2 regions of the Streptomyces hawaiiensis genome follow, and region 1 is predicted to be linked to the other one. Evidence: riboswitches for the same ligand, from Rfam matches in the RefSeq annotation. Region 1 holds a riboswitch; the other holds the start of a gene.
What was found. Region 1 has a riboswitch for glycine ahead of gcvT (glycine cleavage system aminomethyltransferase GcvT). Riboswitches for the same ligand answer to the same signal wherever they lie in the genome.
Positions count from the first base shown of each region.

Region 2: another riboswitch for glycine. It lies ahead of gcvP (aminomethyl-transferring glycine dehydrogenase); the one in region 1 lies ahead of gcvT (glycine cleavage system aminomethyltransferase GcvT).

Region 1 covers NZ_CP021978.1:6,072,005-6,080,151, reverse strand. The annotation lists gene CEB94_RS28215 (enhanced serine sensitivity protein SseB C-terminal domain-containing protein) at 1-744, opposite strand, end outside; gene CEB94_RS28210 (enhanced serine sensitivity protein SseB) at 907-1,695, opposite strand; gene CEB94_RS28205 (AAA family ATPase) at 1,799-2,467, opposite strand; glycine riboswitch at 2,689-2,788, shown strand; glycine riboswitch at 2,789-2,909, shown strand; gene gcvT (glycine cleavage system aminomethyltransferase GcvT) at 2,948-4,084, shown strand; gene gcvH (glycine cleavage system protein GcvH) at 4,188-4,565, shown strand; gene glyA (serine hydroxymethyltransferase) at 4,580-5,842, shown strand; gene CEB94_RS28185 (L-serine ammonia-lyase) at 5,930-7,297, shown strand; gene CEB94_RS28180 (McrB family protein) at 7,377-8,147, shown strand, end outside.
Region 2 covers NZ_CP021978.1:1,514,339-1,522,485, reverse strand. The annotation lists gene CEB94_RS07050 (MerR family transcriptional regulator) at 159-842, shown strand; gene CEB94_RS07045 (DNA polymerase IV) at 998-2,452, shown strand; gene CEB94_RS07040 (PRC-barrel domain-containing protein) at 2,371-2,745, opposite strand; glycine riboswitch at 2,859-2,953, shown strand; gene gcvP (aminomethyl-transferring glycine dehydrogenase) at 3,129-6,014, shown strand; gene CEB94_RS07030 (TOBE domain-containing protein) at 6,080-6,499, opposite strand; gene CEB94_RS07025 (TOBE domain-containing protein) at 6,564-6,959, opposite strand; gene CEB94_RS07020 (DUF1707 SHOCT-like domain-containing protein) at 7,085-7,681, shown strand; gene CEB94_RS07015 (APC family permease) at 7,683-8,147, opposite strand, start outside.

The sequences.
Region 1 (8,147 bases):
GGCGGTGGCGTGCGCCTCGCGGTCGTAGAAGGGGCGGGCCTTCGCCCGCAGCCACAGGGCGACCGGGTCGTGCTCGTCGGACATGGCGACGGTCGACACGGGGAGCCCGTCCGGCACGGCACCGAGGGACTGCTGCATCATCGCGCGCACGGAGTCCACGGCCGGCGGCGAGGTGTCGTACACATCCAGTCCGATGGCGAGGTACGGCGCCCCGAGCGCGGGCTGCACCCAGGCGCGGCGCAGCGTGCGGACGGCCGCAGTGCGGTGGGCGTTCTGCGCGAGCAGGGCGTAGAACTGCGGGATCTCGATGGCGGGTTCGGACAGGCGCAGGGGGCCGGCGGGCTGGCGGTCCAGGCCCGTGGCGATCCGGCGCAGGTCGAGCCAGGGGATGCCGACGCCGCCGCCGGGGGCGTGCGGGTTGAGCCAGAGGCCGAAGTGGTCGGGGTAGAGCGCGCGGGCGACGTCGACGCCGTCGACCACCTCGTACGAGCGGTTCCAGCCGCTGGCCGAGAGCTCCTGGGCGGAGGTCACGCAGGGGGCGTAGCCATAGCCGTCGACGTCCATGTTTCCGTACTGGGCGTCTGGGGAGCCGGCCTGGCCGTGCCACAGGAGCATCCAGATCTGGCCGGTGTGCGGGGTCGCGAGCGCGCGCAGGAGTGCCTCGTAGGCGTCGTAACGCCCGGGCGTGACCTGGCGCAGTATGTGCTCGACCTGTCCGGCCGCGGCCGTGCCGCTCGCGCTCACCTTTACCGCCCCTTCGTACAACGCCTCGACCGTGCCCTAGCTTAAGCCCGCGCGCCGACTCGGGACTTGCCCTCGCTCGACGGGGCGGGTCCGTCGGTGGCTTGTCGCGCCCACGCGGCGGAGCCGCATGGTGTCACAGCCCCGCGCCCCTGAGTCGCCGCCCTACCGCTGGTAGAAGGGCCGGACCCTGTCCCTCATCCAGTTGCCCACCGGGTCCTCCGTCACGTCCAGGAGCACCAGGTTGACCGGCCAGGGAGCCGGGGCGGCGGTGACGGCACGGCTGAGGGCGTCCAAGGGGAGGGCGCGCAGGTCGCCTTCCCACTGGGAGAGTTCGACGCCCACGAACATCACGGGGTCGGCGGTCTCGATGGCCGCGAGGCAGCGGCGGGCCGTGACGACGACGCCCGTCGCCTCGAACTCGGCGGAGGCGGCGGCCAGGAAGTCCACCGGGTCGTCCTGCCAGTCGGGCTCGAAGAGGCGGACCCGGCCGCCGCTCGCGGGACCGTCCAGCGGGGTCCGGCCGGCCCGGCACAGCTCAGCCACGGCCGGCGGCGGGAGCGGGATGCCGACCACACCACCGGGGTTGACGGCTATGCCCGCGTGTGGGGGCAGGCCGCGGGCGAACTCCACGGCGGGCGCGATGGTGTACGACATGTGGGAGCCGGCGACCTGGCGGAACTGCTCCTCGGAGCTGAACACCGGCACGAACGCCTGGCCGTCGATCTCGATGCCGGGCAGGTCGAGGGGGCCGCTGTGCGGGCCGCCGCCGCTGGGCAGCGGGATCCATACGAAGCTCCGGCCGAGCACCTCGACGATCCGCCCGCCGGCCGCCGGTCCGGCGCTGAGGGAGGCCGAGAGCACCTCCTCCAGCTCGTTGCCGGGCCAACCGCCGTGCGGGTGGGTCTGCGTCTGCGCCGGAAAGTCCGCGGAGAAGTCCGCCGGGATGTCCATCTTCCTACCGCCTGCCTGGAACCACTGCTGTGGCTCAAAAGGCTAACGGCTCAGGGGCGCGAGGAGGCCGGCCTGTGGACGACGGGGCGGGCCCGGGGGCCCCTCAGCCCGTGAAGCCGATTCTGTGGAGCGCGTTCGCCGCGTCCCGGTCGGCCAGGACGGCCGAGCCGCAGCCGGAAGGGAGGTCGCCGCGTTCCACCGCGCGCAGGAGGCGGGTGCTGGCCGCGCGGTGGCGCAGGAACGCGTAGCGCGAGACACCGCGGCCCCGGTCGCGCTGGCCGGCCAGGGCCTGCTCGGGGGTGACGTCGAGGAGGAGCAGGTGGAGCGTGCCGCCGCGGCGGCGGGCCTCGCGGGCGAGCCAGCGGCGGACCCAGGCCTGCGTGCCGCAGTCGTGCACCACGATGCCCTCACCCGTGCGCAGGGCACGGCGCAGCCCGGCGTAGTGGGCGAGGCGGACGAGCGGGCGGTAGAGCGCGTACGGCAGGGCGCGCGGCATGCGGCGGGCCCAGCGGTCACGGGTGTCCTGGGAGTCGACGCGCCGGTCCGGTACCGCGCGCCGCATCAGCGTGGACTTGCCGCTGCCGGGCAGGCCCGTGACCACGACGAGGTCGCGGGGGCCGAACAGCAGCGCGTGCGGGCCGCGCCCGGCGCGGTCGCGCAGATCGCGGACGACCGGCGCCGGCACCGGGGCGCGGACCGCCCGGACCGGAGCGGCGGCCGGCTGCTCGGGCAGCGCCATGCCCGTCGTCGCGTACGCGGTGGTCCTGTTCACCGTGATCGTCCTCCCCTGGGGCCAGGTACGGAGTCCCATCCCCGCCGAGTGTAAAGAGAAGGTAATGCCGCAGGCCTCTCATTTACGTGCTTGTCCTGCAACAGGGCTGCTACAGGTCGCCGTGTCCGGCGGGCGGGACTCGTGCACTCCCTGGAAAGGTCCCCCTGCCGCGCCGGAAGGATGCGTGCAATGATGTGCGCGCCAACTGCATACCGGCCGTTTGAATCCGCGCGGGAGAGTCCCCAGCACCGCAAGAGCTGAGGCGCCGAAGGAGCAAGTCCCTCCCTTGAATCTCTCAGGCCCCGTTACCGCGCGGGCGAGGCACATCTGAAAAGCGGGCCGCCCCCTGTGTGCGACACGAGGCGTGGCCCCACCCAAGGTGCAAGCCAGGACCCGTGTGGTCATGGCGAACCTCTCAGGTTCCGATGACAGATGGGGAGGAACGACCTCGCCCGTCATTGCCTTGGGAGACGACCGACCGTGAGCAGTACAGGAGAACTCCGTCACACCGCGCTCGATGCCCTGCATCGTTCGCTCGGCGCGACGATGACCGACTTCGCCGGCTGGGACATGCCCCTGCGCTACGGCTCCGAGCGCGACGAGCACACCGCCGTGCGCACGAAGGCCGGGCTCTTCGACCTCTCCCACATGGGGGAGATCACCGTCACCGGCCCGCAGGCCGCCGCCCTCCTCGACTTCGCCCTGGTGGGCAACATCGGCGGTGTGAAGCCGGGCCGCGCCCGCTACACCATGATCTGCCGGGCCGACGGCGGCATCCTGGACGACCTGATCGTCTACCGGCTGGGCGAGACCGAGGCCGCTTCTTCCGAATACCTGGTCGTCGCCAACGCCTCCAACGCCCAGGTGGTCCTGGACGCGCTGACCGAGCGCGCCGCCGGCTTCGACGCCGAGGTGCGCGACGACCGGGACGCCTACGCGCTGATCGCCGTACAGGGTCCGCGGTCGCCGGGGATCCTGAAGTCCCTGACCGACGCCGACCTGGACGGCCTGAAGTACTACGCCGGGCTGCCCGGCACGGTCGCGGGCGTCCCGGCCCTGATCGCCCGGACCGGCTACACCGGCGAGGACGGCTTCGAGCTGTTCGTGAAGCCCGAGCACGCGGTGGAGCTGTGGCAGGCCCTGACCAAGGCCGGCGAGGGCGCCGGGCTGGCCCCGTGCGGCCTGTCCTGCCGCGACACGCTGCGCCTGGAGGCGGGCATGCCGCTGTACGGGCACGAGCTGAGCACCTCCCTCACGCCCTTCGACGCCGGGCTCGGCCGGGTGGTGAAGTTCGAGAAGGAGGGTGACTTCGTGGGGCGCGAGGCCCTGCGCGAGGCCGCCGCCCGCGCCGAGGCCCAGCCGCCGCGTGTGCTCGTCGGCCTGGTCGCCGAGGGCCGCCGGGTCCCGCGCGCCGGGTACGCGGTCGTCGTCGGCGGCGAGGTGATCGGCGAGGTCACCTCCGGCGCCCCCTCCCCCACCCTCGGCAAGCCGATCGCGATGGCGTACGTCGACGCCGCGCACGCCGCGCCCGGCACGACCGGAGTGGGCGTGGACATCCGGGGCAGTCACGAGCCGTACGAGGTCGTGGCGCTGCCGTTCTACAAGCGCCAGAAGTAGACACTGGCCAAAGGGCCGCGGCAGCGGCCCCGTGCCCGTCGTCCCAGCTCACCAGCAGTCCCCCCTTCCACAGCACTCCCGCGCGTACAGGAGAATCCAGGCCATGAGCAACCCCAAAGAGCTGCGCTACAGCAAGGAGCACGAGTGGCTGTCGGCCGCCGAGGACGGCGTCTCGACGGTCGGCATCACGGAGCACGCGGCCAACGCGCTCGGCGATGTCGTGTTCGTCCAGCTTCCCGAGGTCGGTGACTCCGTGTCCGCCGGCGAGACCTGCGGCGAGCTGGAGTCGACCAAGTCGGTGTCCGACCTGTACTCCCCCGTCTCCGGTGAGGTCACCGAGGTCAACGAGGACGTCGTGAACGACCCGTCGCTGGTGAACTCGGCCCCCTTCGAGGGCGGCTGGCTGTTCAAGGTGCGGATCACGGACGAGCCGGGCGACCTGCTCTCCGCCGACGAGTACACCGCGTTCTCCGCGGGCTGAGGAGTCGTAGCCGTATGTCCGTCCTGAACACACCCCTGCACGAGCTCGACCCGGCGGTCGCCGCCGCGGTCGACGCCGAGCTGCACCGTCAGCAGTCCACGCTCGAGATGATCGCCTCGGAGAACTTCGCGCCGGTCGCGGTCATGGAGGCGCAGGGCTCGGTCCTCACCAACAAGTACGCCGAGGGCTACCCGGGCCGCCGCTACTACGGCGGCTGCGAGCACGTCGACGTGGTCGAGCAGATCGCGATCGACCGCGTCAAGGAGCTGTTCGGCGCCGAGCACGCCAACGTGCAGCCGCACTCGGGCGCCCAGGCCAACGCGGCCGCGATGTTCGCGCTGCTCAAGCCGGGCGACACCATCATGGGTCTGAACCTCGCCCACGGCGGGCACCTGACCCACGGCATGAAGATCAACTTCTCCGGCAAGCTCTACGACGTCGTCGCCTACCACGTGGGCGAGGACGGCCGGGTCGACATGGCCGAGGTGGAGCGGCTGGCGAAGGAGTCCAAGCCGAAGCTGATCGTCGCCGGCTGGTCGGCGTACCCGCGGCAGCTGGACTTCGCGGAGTTCCGCCGGATCGCGGACGAGGCCGGTGCGTACCTGATGGTCGACATGGCCCACTTCGCGGGTCTCGTGGCGGCCGGGCTGCACCCGAACCCGGTGCCGCACGCGCACGTGGTCACCACCACGACCCACAAGACGCTGGGCGGCCCGCGCGGCGGTGTGATCCTCTCCACGGCCGAACTGGCCAAGAAGATCAACTCCGCCGTCTTCCCCGGTCAGCAGGGCGGTCCGCTGGAGCATGTGATCGCCGCCAAGGCGGTCGCCTTCAAGGTCGCCGCCTCGCAGGACTTCAAGGAGCGCCAGCGCCGTACGCTGGAGGGTGCCCGCATCCTGGCCGAGCGTCTGGTGAAGGACGACGTCCGGGCCGTGGGCGTGGACGTCCTGTCCGGCGGCACGGACGTGCACCTCGTCCTGGTCGACCTGCGCCACTCGGAGCTGGACGGCCAGCAGGCCGAGGACCGCCTCCACGAGGTGGGCATCACGGTCAACCGGAACGCGATCCCGGACGACCCGCGTCCGCCGATGGTGACGTCCGGTCTGCGGATCGGCACCCCGGCTCTGGCGACCCGGGGCTTCGAAACCGAGGACTTCGCGGAGGTCGCGGACGTCATCGCCGAGGCGCTGAAGCCGTCCTACGACGTGCAGGCCCTCAAGGCCCGGGTGAAGGCCCTGGCCGACAAGCACCCGCTGTACCCGGGTGTGAACAAGTAACGAAGAAACCTTTCGGGTGCCGCGCCGGCCACAAGCGGGCGCGGCACCCACCCCCTCTGCACCACCCCCGTAGTCAGGAGTTCCCCCGTGGCCATCTCGGTCTTCGACCTGTTCTCGATCGGCATCGGCCCGTCCAGCTCCCACACCGTCGGCCCGATGCGGGCGGCCCGGATGTTCGCCCGGCGGCTGCGCAACGAGGAGCTGCTGGCCCCGACGGCACAGGTCCGCGCGGAGCTGTACGGCTCGCTCGGCGCGACCGGGCACGGCCACGGCACGCCCAAGGCGGTGCTGCTCGGCCTGGAGGGCGACTCGCCCCGCACGGTGGACGTCGCGAGCGCCGACGAGCGGGTGGAGGCGATCAAAACCGGCGGCCGGCTGAACCTGCTCGGCGAGCACGAGGTCGCGTTCTCCTTCGACGACGACATGGTCCTGCACCGCCGCAAGGCCCTGCCGTACCACGCGAACGGCATGACGCTGTGGGCGTACGACGCCTCGGGCACGGAGCTGCTGACGAAGACGTACTACTCGGTCGGCGGCGGGTTCGTCGTCGACGAGGACGCGGTCGGGGCGGACCGCATCAAACTCGACGACACCGTCCTGAAGCACCCCTTCCGCACGGGTGACGAGCTGCTGCGCCTGACCGAGGAGACGGGCCTGTCCATCTCCGCGCTGATGCTGGAGAACGAGCGGGCCTGGCGCAGCGAGGAGGAGATCCGCGAAGGCCTGCTGGAGATCTGGCAGGTGATGCGGGACTGCGTGGCGCGCGGCCTGTCCCAGGAGGGCATCCTGCCGGGCGGTCTCAAAGTGCGCCGCCGGGCCGCGAACACCGCGCGCAAGCTGCGCTCCGAAGGCGACCCGCTGGCCCTGTCCATGGAGTGGATCACCCTCTACGCCATGGCGGTCAACGAGGAGAACGCCGCGGGCGGCCGGGTCGTCACCGCCCCCACCAACGGCGCCGCCGGCATCATCCCGGCGGTCCTGCACTACTACGTCAACTTCGTGCCGGGCGCCGACGAGGAGGGTGTGGTCCGCTTCCTGCTCGCCGCGGGCGCGATCGGCATGCTCTTCAAGGAGAACGCCTCCATCTCCGGCGCCGAGGTCGGCTGCCAGGGCGAGGTCGGCTCCGCCTGCTCCATGGCCGCGGGCGCCCTGGCCGAGGTCCTCGGCGGCTCGCCCGAGCAGGTCGAGAACGCCGCCGAGATCGGCATGGAGCACAACCTCGGCCTCACCTGCGATCCCGTAGGCGGCCTGGTCCAGATCCCCTGCATCGAACGCAACGGCATGGCCGCGGTCAAGGCCGTCACGGCCGCCCGCATGGCGATGCGCGGCGACGGCTCTCACAAGGTGTCCCTGGACAAGGTCATCAAGACGATGAAGGACACCGGCGCGGACATGTCGGTGAAGTACAAGGAGACGGCCCGGGGCGGGCTGGCGGTGAACATCATCGAGTGCTGACCCTCTCCCGGCCGACGGCCTGACGGCTGCCCTCGCTCCCTCCTAAGCTGGGTTCTTCGAGCACAGGGGGTGGGGCGCGGTGGCGAGGCGGCCGGAGAGTGTCGATGTCGTGGCGGCGGTGCGGCGGGTCTTCCACGACGGGCTGGCGAGCGGGAAGTCCGCGTTCGCCCAGGAGTTCCCGGCCTGGACCGGGGCGACGGCCTCGGATCTGCGCAGACGGTTCGTGGACCGGCCGGACGAGTCCTCGGACACCTTCCTGGTCAAGCTGCGGCGGCAGCTCGACGGCGCCCCGGACACGACGATCGTGCTGGCGGCCGAGCTGCTGTTCGTGAACATGGCACCGCTCGTGCCCGAGCAGATCGGGCTGGCCAAGAAGCGGCAGATCCTTGGCGAGGTGCTGTCCTGGGCCGACCGCCCGGTGGCTGTTCCGGAGGATCTGGAGCCGGGCCTGAAGGGCTTCCTGCACGGCGGCCAGGGCTTTTTGAACTACCGCTGGGCCCAGTTCCAGATCCTGGTGCTGCTGGTGGAGCGGCTCGCGGGCATGACCGGCACCGAGCGGGAGGCGGTGCTGAAGGATCCGCTGGAGTTCAAGGCCTTGTGCCTGGGCATCCAGGAGTCGGTCGGGCACAAGAAGGGGCGGGCGCAGATCCACGTCCTGCTGTTTCTGCTCTTCCCGGACTTCTACCAGCCGATCGCCAGCGCCTACCACAAGCAGGAGATCGTCAAGGCGTTCGCGGACGAGCTCCCCGAGCCCACCGGAGACGACGACCGCGACCTGCTGGAGCTGTGCCGGACCCTGCGGGCGCAGACCGGGGAGCCGGTCGACTTCTACGACGAGCCGTGGGTGCGC
Region 2 (8,147 bases), 4.6 Mb from region 1:
GGCCCGTTCCGGGGACATTCGGCTAGCCTTTCCCCGCGGTGGGGCACGGGAAACCACTCTCAGGGTGATTATCACTCGGCGTGGCGAGTGTGGCGATCGTTGACGCACCCCTGGTGACTGCCTACCGTCGAGAAGGCAGGTCAAGGACGGAGGTCGGCGTGAGAAGCAGCGGCGACGGTACGGCTGGGGGCGGCCCCGAGCGCAGTCTCAGGGCGAGCGGTCCGTACCCTCCCCCCGGCTCACGGCCCCTCCCGGGCGGAGGATGCCCCCAGCCCGGTGGCGCGGCCGAGCACGTTCCGCAGCGACCGACAGCGGTGCCGAGCAGCGGAGGGACGACGTCCATGGCGTCCGAGCAGATCGGCTATCGCGGCCCCACGGCCTGTGCGGCCGCCGGTATCACCTACCGGCAATTGGACTACTGGGCCCGCACGGGGCTCGTCGAGCCGAGCGTGCGCCCCGCGCACGGGTCCGGGACGCAGCGGCTGTACAGCTTCCGGGACGTGGTCGTCCTGAAGATCGTCAAGCGGTTCCTCGACACCGGGGTGTCACTGCAGAACATCCGCACGGCCGTCCAGCACCTCAGGGAACGCGGTTTCAGCGACCTGGAACGCATGACGCTGATGAGCGACGGCGCGACGGTCTACGAGTGCACCTCGCCCGACGAGGTCCATGCCCTGCTCCAAGGCGGTCAGGGTGTGTTCGGGATCGCCGTGGGCGTGGTGTGGCGGGACGTCGAGAGCGCGCTGTCCCAGCTGCATGGTGAGCGGATCGACACCGGCGAGACCCTGGTCGGGCCCAACCCGGCGGACGAGCTGGCGCGTCGGCGCAACCGAGCCGTCTGAGCCGTCCGGCGGCGCGGGACGCACGCGGTCGCAGGAGGCGGGACGTTTCCGCGCCGGGGCGTAAGCGGTTTCTCGTGGGGCGTTCAGGGCCCCGCGCGGGGCGTTCAGGGTGGCCGCGGGGGGCATTGTCAGTGGTGTAGGGCAGCATCGGAGTTGTGAGAACCGCACCCACGATCCTGCATCTCGACATGGATGCCTTCTTCGCCTCGGTGGAGCAGGCGTCCAAGCCGAGTCTGCGCGGGAAGGCCGTGGTCGTGGGCGGGCTCGGGCCGCGGGGTGTGGTGGCGACCGCGTCGTACGAGGCGCGGGTCTTCGGGGTGCATTCGGCCATGCCCATGGGCCAGGCCCGGCGGCTCGCGCCCAACGCCGCGTATCTCGTGCCGCGCTTCACCTTCTACCGGTCAATCAGCGAGCGGGTCATGGAGCTGCTGCGTGCGCTGTCGCCGCTGGTGGAACCGCTGAGCCTCGACGAGGCGTTCGTGGACCTGGAGGCCGGGGGAGTGGCCTGGGACGAGCGGTCGGCACGGCTGGCCGGGGTGAAGCTGCGCGCGGACATCCGGGCTGTCACGGGCCTCACGGGGTCGGTGGGGCTCGCCGCGTCCAAGATGCTCGCGAAGATCGCCTCGGAGGAGGCCAAGCCCGACGGGCTGGTGGTCATCGAGCCGGGGAGCGAGCGGGCGATGCTCGGGCCGATGTCGGTGCGGATCCTGCCGGGGGTGGGGCCGGCGACGGGCGACCATCTGCGGCGGGCCGGGATCACCACGGTCGAGGAGATCGCCGAGGCGGGCGAGGACGAGCTGGTCCGGCTGCTGGGGAAGGCGCACGGGCACGGTCTCTACGCCATGGCGCTGGCGCGGGACGACCGGCCCGTGGTGGCGGAGCGCGAGACGAAGTCGGTGTCGGTCGAGGACACCTACGACGTCGACATCCACGACCGGACGCGGGTCGGGCTGGAGGTGCAGCGGCTCGCCGAGCGGTGCGTGCGGCGGCTGCGCGGGGCCGGCCTGTCCGGGCGGACCATCGTGCTGAAGGTGCGGCGCTACGACTTCTCGACGCTCACCCGGTCCGAGACGCTGCGCGGGCCGACGGACGATCCCGCCGTGATCCGTGAGGCGGCGGGCAGACTGCTGGACTCGGTGGACACGACGGGCGGGGTGCGGCTGCTCGGGGTGGGGGTCAGCGGGCTCGCCGACTACACGCAGGAAGACCTGTTCGCACAGGCGGCGGGGGAGCGGGCGGTCGCGGAGGGCCCCGTCGAGGAGCACGCCCCGGCGCCGGCCGAGGAGCAGCCGTCACTGGCCGAGCGGCGGTGGCCCGCCGGGCACGACGTGCGCCATGCCGAGTTCGGGCACGGATGGGTGCAGGGCAGCGGCCTGGGGCGGGTCACCGTACGGTTCGAGACGCCCTCCTCGGAGCCCGGGCGCGTGCGGACCTTCCGGGTCGACGATCCGGATCTGGAGGCGGCCGACCCGCTGCCGTTGGTGTTACGAGGGCCCGAAGAGGGAGACGGAGTGCCCGGGGCAGGGTCTCAGGCCGTCTCGTCGGTGCCCGCCAGCTTGCCGAAGTCGTGGTCCGGCAGCGGGGGCGGGGCGGCGACGTCGAGGCCGTAGTGGTGATAGAGCTGCAGTTCCTGCTCGGGGGAGAGGTGGCGGCCCACGCCGAAGTCGGGGGCGTCCTTGATCAGGGCGCGGTCGAAGGGGACGTGGAGGGAGCCCTCGATCAGTTCGCTGGGCTCCAGGGGGACGAAGGCGTCCCTGCTGAACAGGCCGGTGCGTATGGCCGCCCATTCCGGCTCGCCGGTGGCGTCGTCGAGGTAGACCTCGTCGATCGTGCCGATCCTGGTCCCGTTGCGGTCGAACGCCTTGCGGCCGATCAGGTTGCGCGGATCGATATCGGTTCGCACGGGCCCTCCACATGGTCGCACCTCATCCGTAAACACTACAAAACGGTACAAGCGGGGATGCGGCCACTCGAAGGTTCGTGCGTTGACCCCGCTGGTACGCTGGCAGCGGCTGTTGACACCGTGCGGGAGAGTCCTCCAGACGTCATGGAGGCGCCGAAGGAGCAAATCCTCCCCGGAATCTCTCAGGCTCACGTACCGCACGGACGAGGTCACTCTGGAAAGCAGGGCGGGTGTCGACGGCTTCCGCTCTCACCGACGGTGAAAGCCGGAGGCCTTCGGGCGATCCGGTGAAGCTCTCAGGTTGAGATGACAGAGGGGGAGGCCGTCCGGGTACCCGCGCCGTGGTGCCCCTCGAAGGTCGTGTCGACCAGGAGGCCTCCGTAATGACCGCCCACCGCACTCCGCTCTCCGAGCTCGAAGAGGCTGTCCCCTTCGAGCAGCGCCATATCGGCCCCGACCACGAGGCCTGCGCCAAGATGCTCGCACACGTCGGCTACGGCTCACTCGACGAGCTCACCGCCGCCGCGGTCCCGGCCGTGATCGCGAGCGCCGAGGCACTGGACCTGCCGGGCGCCCGCAGCGAGGCCGAGGTGATCGCCGAGCTGCGCTCGCTGGCCGACCGCAACCAGGTCCTCGGTTCCATGATCGGCCTCGGCTACTACGGCACGTTCACCCCGCCGGTCGTGATGCGCAACGTCATGGAGAACCCGTCCTGGTACACGGCCTACACGCCGTACCAGCCGGAGATCTCGCAGGGCCGGCTCGAGGCGCTGCTCAACTTCCAGACGATGGTCGCCGACCTGACCGGACTGCCGACCTCCGGCGCCTCCCTGCTCGACGAGGGCACCGCGGCCGCCGAGGCCATGGCGCTGTCGCGGCGTCTGGGCAAGAATAAGAAGGGTCTGTTCCTGGTCGACGCGGACGCGCTGCCGCAGACCATCGCCGTGATCCGGACCCGGGCCGAGCCGACGGGGGTCGAGGTCGTCGTCGCCGACCTCGGCGATGGCATCCCCGCCGAGGTCGCCGGGCGCGAGATCAACGGTGTGCTGATCCAGTACCCGGGCGCCTCCGGTGCGGTGCGGGACATCAAGCCGGTCATCGACCAGGCGCACGGGCTCGGGGCACTCGTCACCGTCGCCGCCGACCTGCTGGCGCTGACGCTGCTGAAGTCGCCCGGTGAGCTCGGCGCGGACATCGCCGTCGGGACGACGCAGCGCTTCGGCGTGCCCATGGGCTTCGGCGGACCGCACGCCGGCTATATGGCGGTCCAGGACAAGATGGCGCGCAGCCTGCCCGGGCGGCTCGTCGGCGTGTCCGTGGACGCCGACGGGAACAAGGCGTACCGGCTGGCGCTGCAGACGCGTGAGCAGCACATCCGCCGGGAGAAGGCCACCAGCAACATCTGCACCGCGCAGGTGCTCCTCGCGGTCATGGCCGGCATGTACGCCGTCTACCACGGCCCGCAGGGCCTGAAGGGCATCGCGCGGCGCACCCACCGGTACGCCACGGTCCTCGCCGCCGGGCTCGAGGGCGGCGGTGTCGAGGTCGTGCACGGCGCCTACTTCGACACTCTGACCGTGCGCGTCGAGGGCCGGGCCGCCGAGGTCGTGGCCGCCGCGCGGGACAACGGGGTCAACCTGTGGCCCGTGGACGCCGACCACGTCTCGATCGCCTGCGACGAGACCACGACGCGCGCTCAGCTGCGGGCCGTCTGGGCCGCCTTCGGGGTCGAGGGCGTCGTCGAGGCGCTGGACACGGCCACGGAGGACGGGCTTCCGGGCGCGCTGCTGCGGACCGACGACTACCTGACGCACCCCGTCTTCCATCAGCACCGCTCCGAGACCGCCATGCTGCGCTACCTGCGCCGGCTGGCCGACCGCGACTACGCGCTCGACCGGGGCATGATCCCGCTGGGCTCCTGCACCATGAAGCTCAACGCGACCACCGAGATGGAGCCGGTCACCTGGCCCGAGTTCGGGCAGATGCACCCCTTCGCGCCCGCCGGGCAGGCCGCGGGCTACCTCACCCTCATCCACGAGCTGGAGGACCGGCTCGCCGAGGTCACCGGCTACGACAAGGTGTCCCTCCAGCCGAACGCCGGCTCGCAGGGCGAGCTGGCCGGTCTGCTCGCCGTTCGCGGGTACCACCGGGCCAACGGGGACAAGCAGCGCACGGTATGCCTGATCCCGTCGTCCGCGCACGGCACCAACGCCGCCAGCGCGGTGATGGCGGGCATGAAGGTCGTCGTCGTGAAGACCGCCGAGGACGGCGAGATCGACGTCGAGGACCTGCGGGCGAAGATCGAGCAGTACCGCGACGAGCTGGCCGTGCTGATGATCACGTACCCCTCCACGCATGGCGTGTTCGAGGAGCACGTCGCCGACATCTGCGCCCAGGTGCACGAGGCCGGTGGCCAGGTCTACGTCGACGGGGCGAACCTCAACGCGCTCGTCGGGCTCGCCAAGCCGGGGCACTTCGGCGGGGACGTCTCGCACCTGAACCTGCACAAGACCTTCTGCATCCCGCACGGCGGCGGCGGTCCCGGCGTCGGCCCGGTCGCGGTGCGCGAGCACCTCGCCCCCTATCTGCCGAACCACCCGTTGCAGCCCGACGCGGGACCGGAGACGGGTGTCGGGCCACTCTCCGCGGCGCCGTGGGGCTCCGCCGGCATTTTGCCGATCTCGTGGGCGTACGTCCGGCTGATGGGCGGCGAGGGGCTGAAGCGGGCCACGCAGGTGGCCGTGCTCAGCGCCAACTACATCGCCAAGCGGCTGGAGCCGCACTACCCGGTGCTCTACACCGGTCCCGGCGGGCTCGTCGCGCACGAGTGCATCATCGACCTGCGGCCCCTGACCAAGGCGACCGGCGTGAGCGTCGACGACGTCTCCAAGCGGCTGATCGACTACGGCTTCCACGCGCCGACCATGTCGTTCCCGGTGGCAGGGACGCTGATGATCGAGCCGACCGAGTCGGAGGACCTGGCCGAGCTGGACCGGTTCTGCGAGGCGATGATCGCCATTCGCGCGGAGATCGAGAAGGTCGGCTCCGGCGAGTGGCCCGCGGACGACAACCCGCTGCGCGGTGCCCCGCACACCGCCGGCGCGCTCGCCGGGACGTGGGAGCACGCCTACAGCCGTGAGGAGGCCGTCTTCCCGGCCGGGGTGTCGACCGCCGACAAGTACTGGCCGCCGGTGCGCCGCATCGACCAGGCCTTCGGCGACCGGAACCTGGTGTGCTCCTGCCCGCCGCTGGACGCGTACGAGGACTGACCGGCCGACCGGTCACAGGGAGGGGCTCCGCGGTTGCGGGGCCCCTTTCGTCGTTCACCGCCGCGTCATGTGGTGGCGAGTGACACCTCGGTCGCCTTGATCAGGGCGATGACGGGGATCCCGGGTGACAGGGCGAGGTCTTCCGCCGCGTCCCTGGTGATCGCGGCGGTCAGTTCGCCGCCCTCGACCGTGACGCGGACGGACGCCATCGCGTCGCCGGCCGCGATGTCCGTGACCGTACCGGGGAGCTGGTTGCGGATCGACAGGCCCTCGATGGGCGCGGTGGCCAGGGAGACCTCCGTCGACTTCAACAGGGCGCGCACTGGGGTGCCCGGAGTGAGACGGAGGTCTTCCGCGGCCTCGCGGGTGATCGCCGCGGTGAGGTCCTGGCCGCCGGTGAGGCGGACCCTGACCGTCGCCATGGCCTCGCCCGGGGTGACGGCCGTGACGGTGCCGGGGAGCTGGTTGCGGATACTCAGGCTCATGGGTGCACCGTAGCCCGGTGGGTGCTTCTGGCCCGGTATGCCTGCGTCTGCGTCGCTGGACTGTTCAGACGCGGTCGATGTGGACGTTCGTCGACTTCACGCGGGCCGTCGCCTCCATGCCGACCTCCAGGCCGAGTTCCTCCACCGCCTCGCGGGTGAGCAGGGAGACGAGCCGGTGCGGGCCCGCCTGGATCTCCACCTGGGCGGCGACGTCGCCGAGTTTGATCGCGGTGACGATGCCGGGGAAGGCGTTGCGGGCCGAGGTGTACGGGGCGTCCTCCTCGGCGGCGCCGGACCGGGCGAGTTCGACCGAGAACGCGGCCAGGTCCCGTCCGTCGATGAGCCGTCGTCCGGCCTCGTCGCGGTGGGTCGTGACGCGGCCCGCGTCCGCCCAGCGGCGGGCGGTGTCCGGGCTCACGCCGAGCAGCCGTGCTGCCTGGCCGATCGTGTAGGACTGCATGCCGGTCACGATAGGCGTGCGGGAGGGGAACAGCGGATGCGGGGTTGGCCGTTGGGTATAACGCGATATAGCGTTAGTCTCGACTGGTGGCCGGGTGCCGTGCCCGGGGGGATCGGGGTGGAGTGATGACGGCGGAGATCGCGCGGACCGGCGGATCGCCCGAGGTGAGGGCGTCGCACGCGGACCGGGACCGGACCGTGGATGTGCTGCGCGTCGCCGCGGGCGACGGTCGGCTCACTCTGGAGGAGCTCGACGAGCGGCTGGAGGCCGCCCTGTCGGCCCGTACGGTGGGCGAACTCGTGGTGCTGACGGCGGATCTGCCCGCGGCGGCCGGAGGGGCACCCGTCGAGGCCGAGGAAGTCGTCCGGATCCGGCAGGAGGGGGCCTCGACCCGGCGGGGCGACGGCTGGGTGGTGCCGCGGCGGCTGGAGATCCGTTCGGCGTGGGGCGAGGTGACACTCGACTTCACCGACGCGGTGATCACACACGACACCCTGGACGTCGACCTGGACCTGCACGCCGGTGCCCTGAAGGTGATGACCCGGCCGGGCGTCGTCGTGGACACCGGCGGCCTGGTGATGAACTACTCCGAGATCAAGGCGCGCCGGCCGGTCGAGGCCCCTGTACTGCTGCGGGTACGGATCACGGGTGAGATCCACTACGGGCAGATCGTGGTGCGCCCGCCGCGCAGGGGTTTCGGCCGGCGGAGCGCGACGGCCTGACTCAGCCCACGTGCACCTTCGGCCGCCGCTTCCGGTCGGGCTCCGCCTCACGCAGGACCTCGCGGGTCACCGGCGCGACCTCGCCCTGGCCGAACAGGAAGAAGCGCAGGAAGTTGGCGAAGGGTCCGCCCTCGGTCCACTCGAAGTAGATGTGCGGGGTGCAGCCCGTCGAGTCGCGGGCGTGCAGCAAAAGCGCGGCCAGGGCGTTGGGGATGGAGGACGACTCCAGGGTCAGGACGCGGTAGCGCCCGTGCAGCACCTCGCCGCGTACGGTCAGGCCCGCCTCGAACTCGGACGGGTCGGTGACCGTCACCTCGACGAAGACGAAGTCCTCCTGGTCGGGCACGTCGTTGTCGTGCCGGATCTGGTCGATCTTGTCGCGGTACTCGGCGATGTCGCGCCGGTCGGGTTCGTTGGCGATGAACCGCATCCGGCGGCTGGCCATGTCCCGGACGAAACGCTGCGC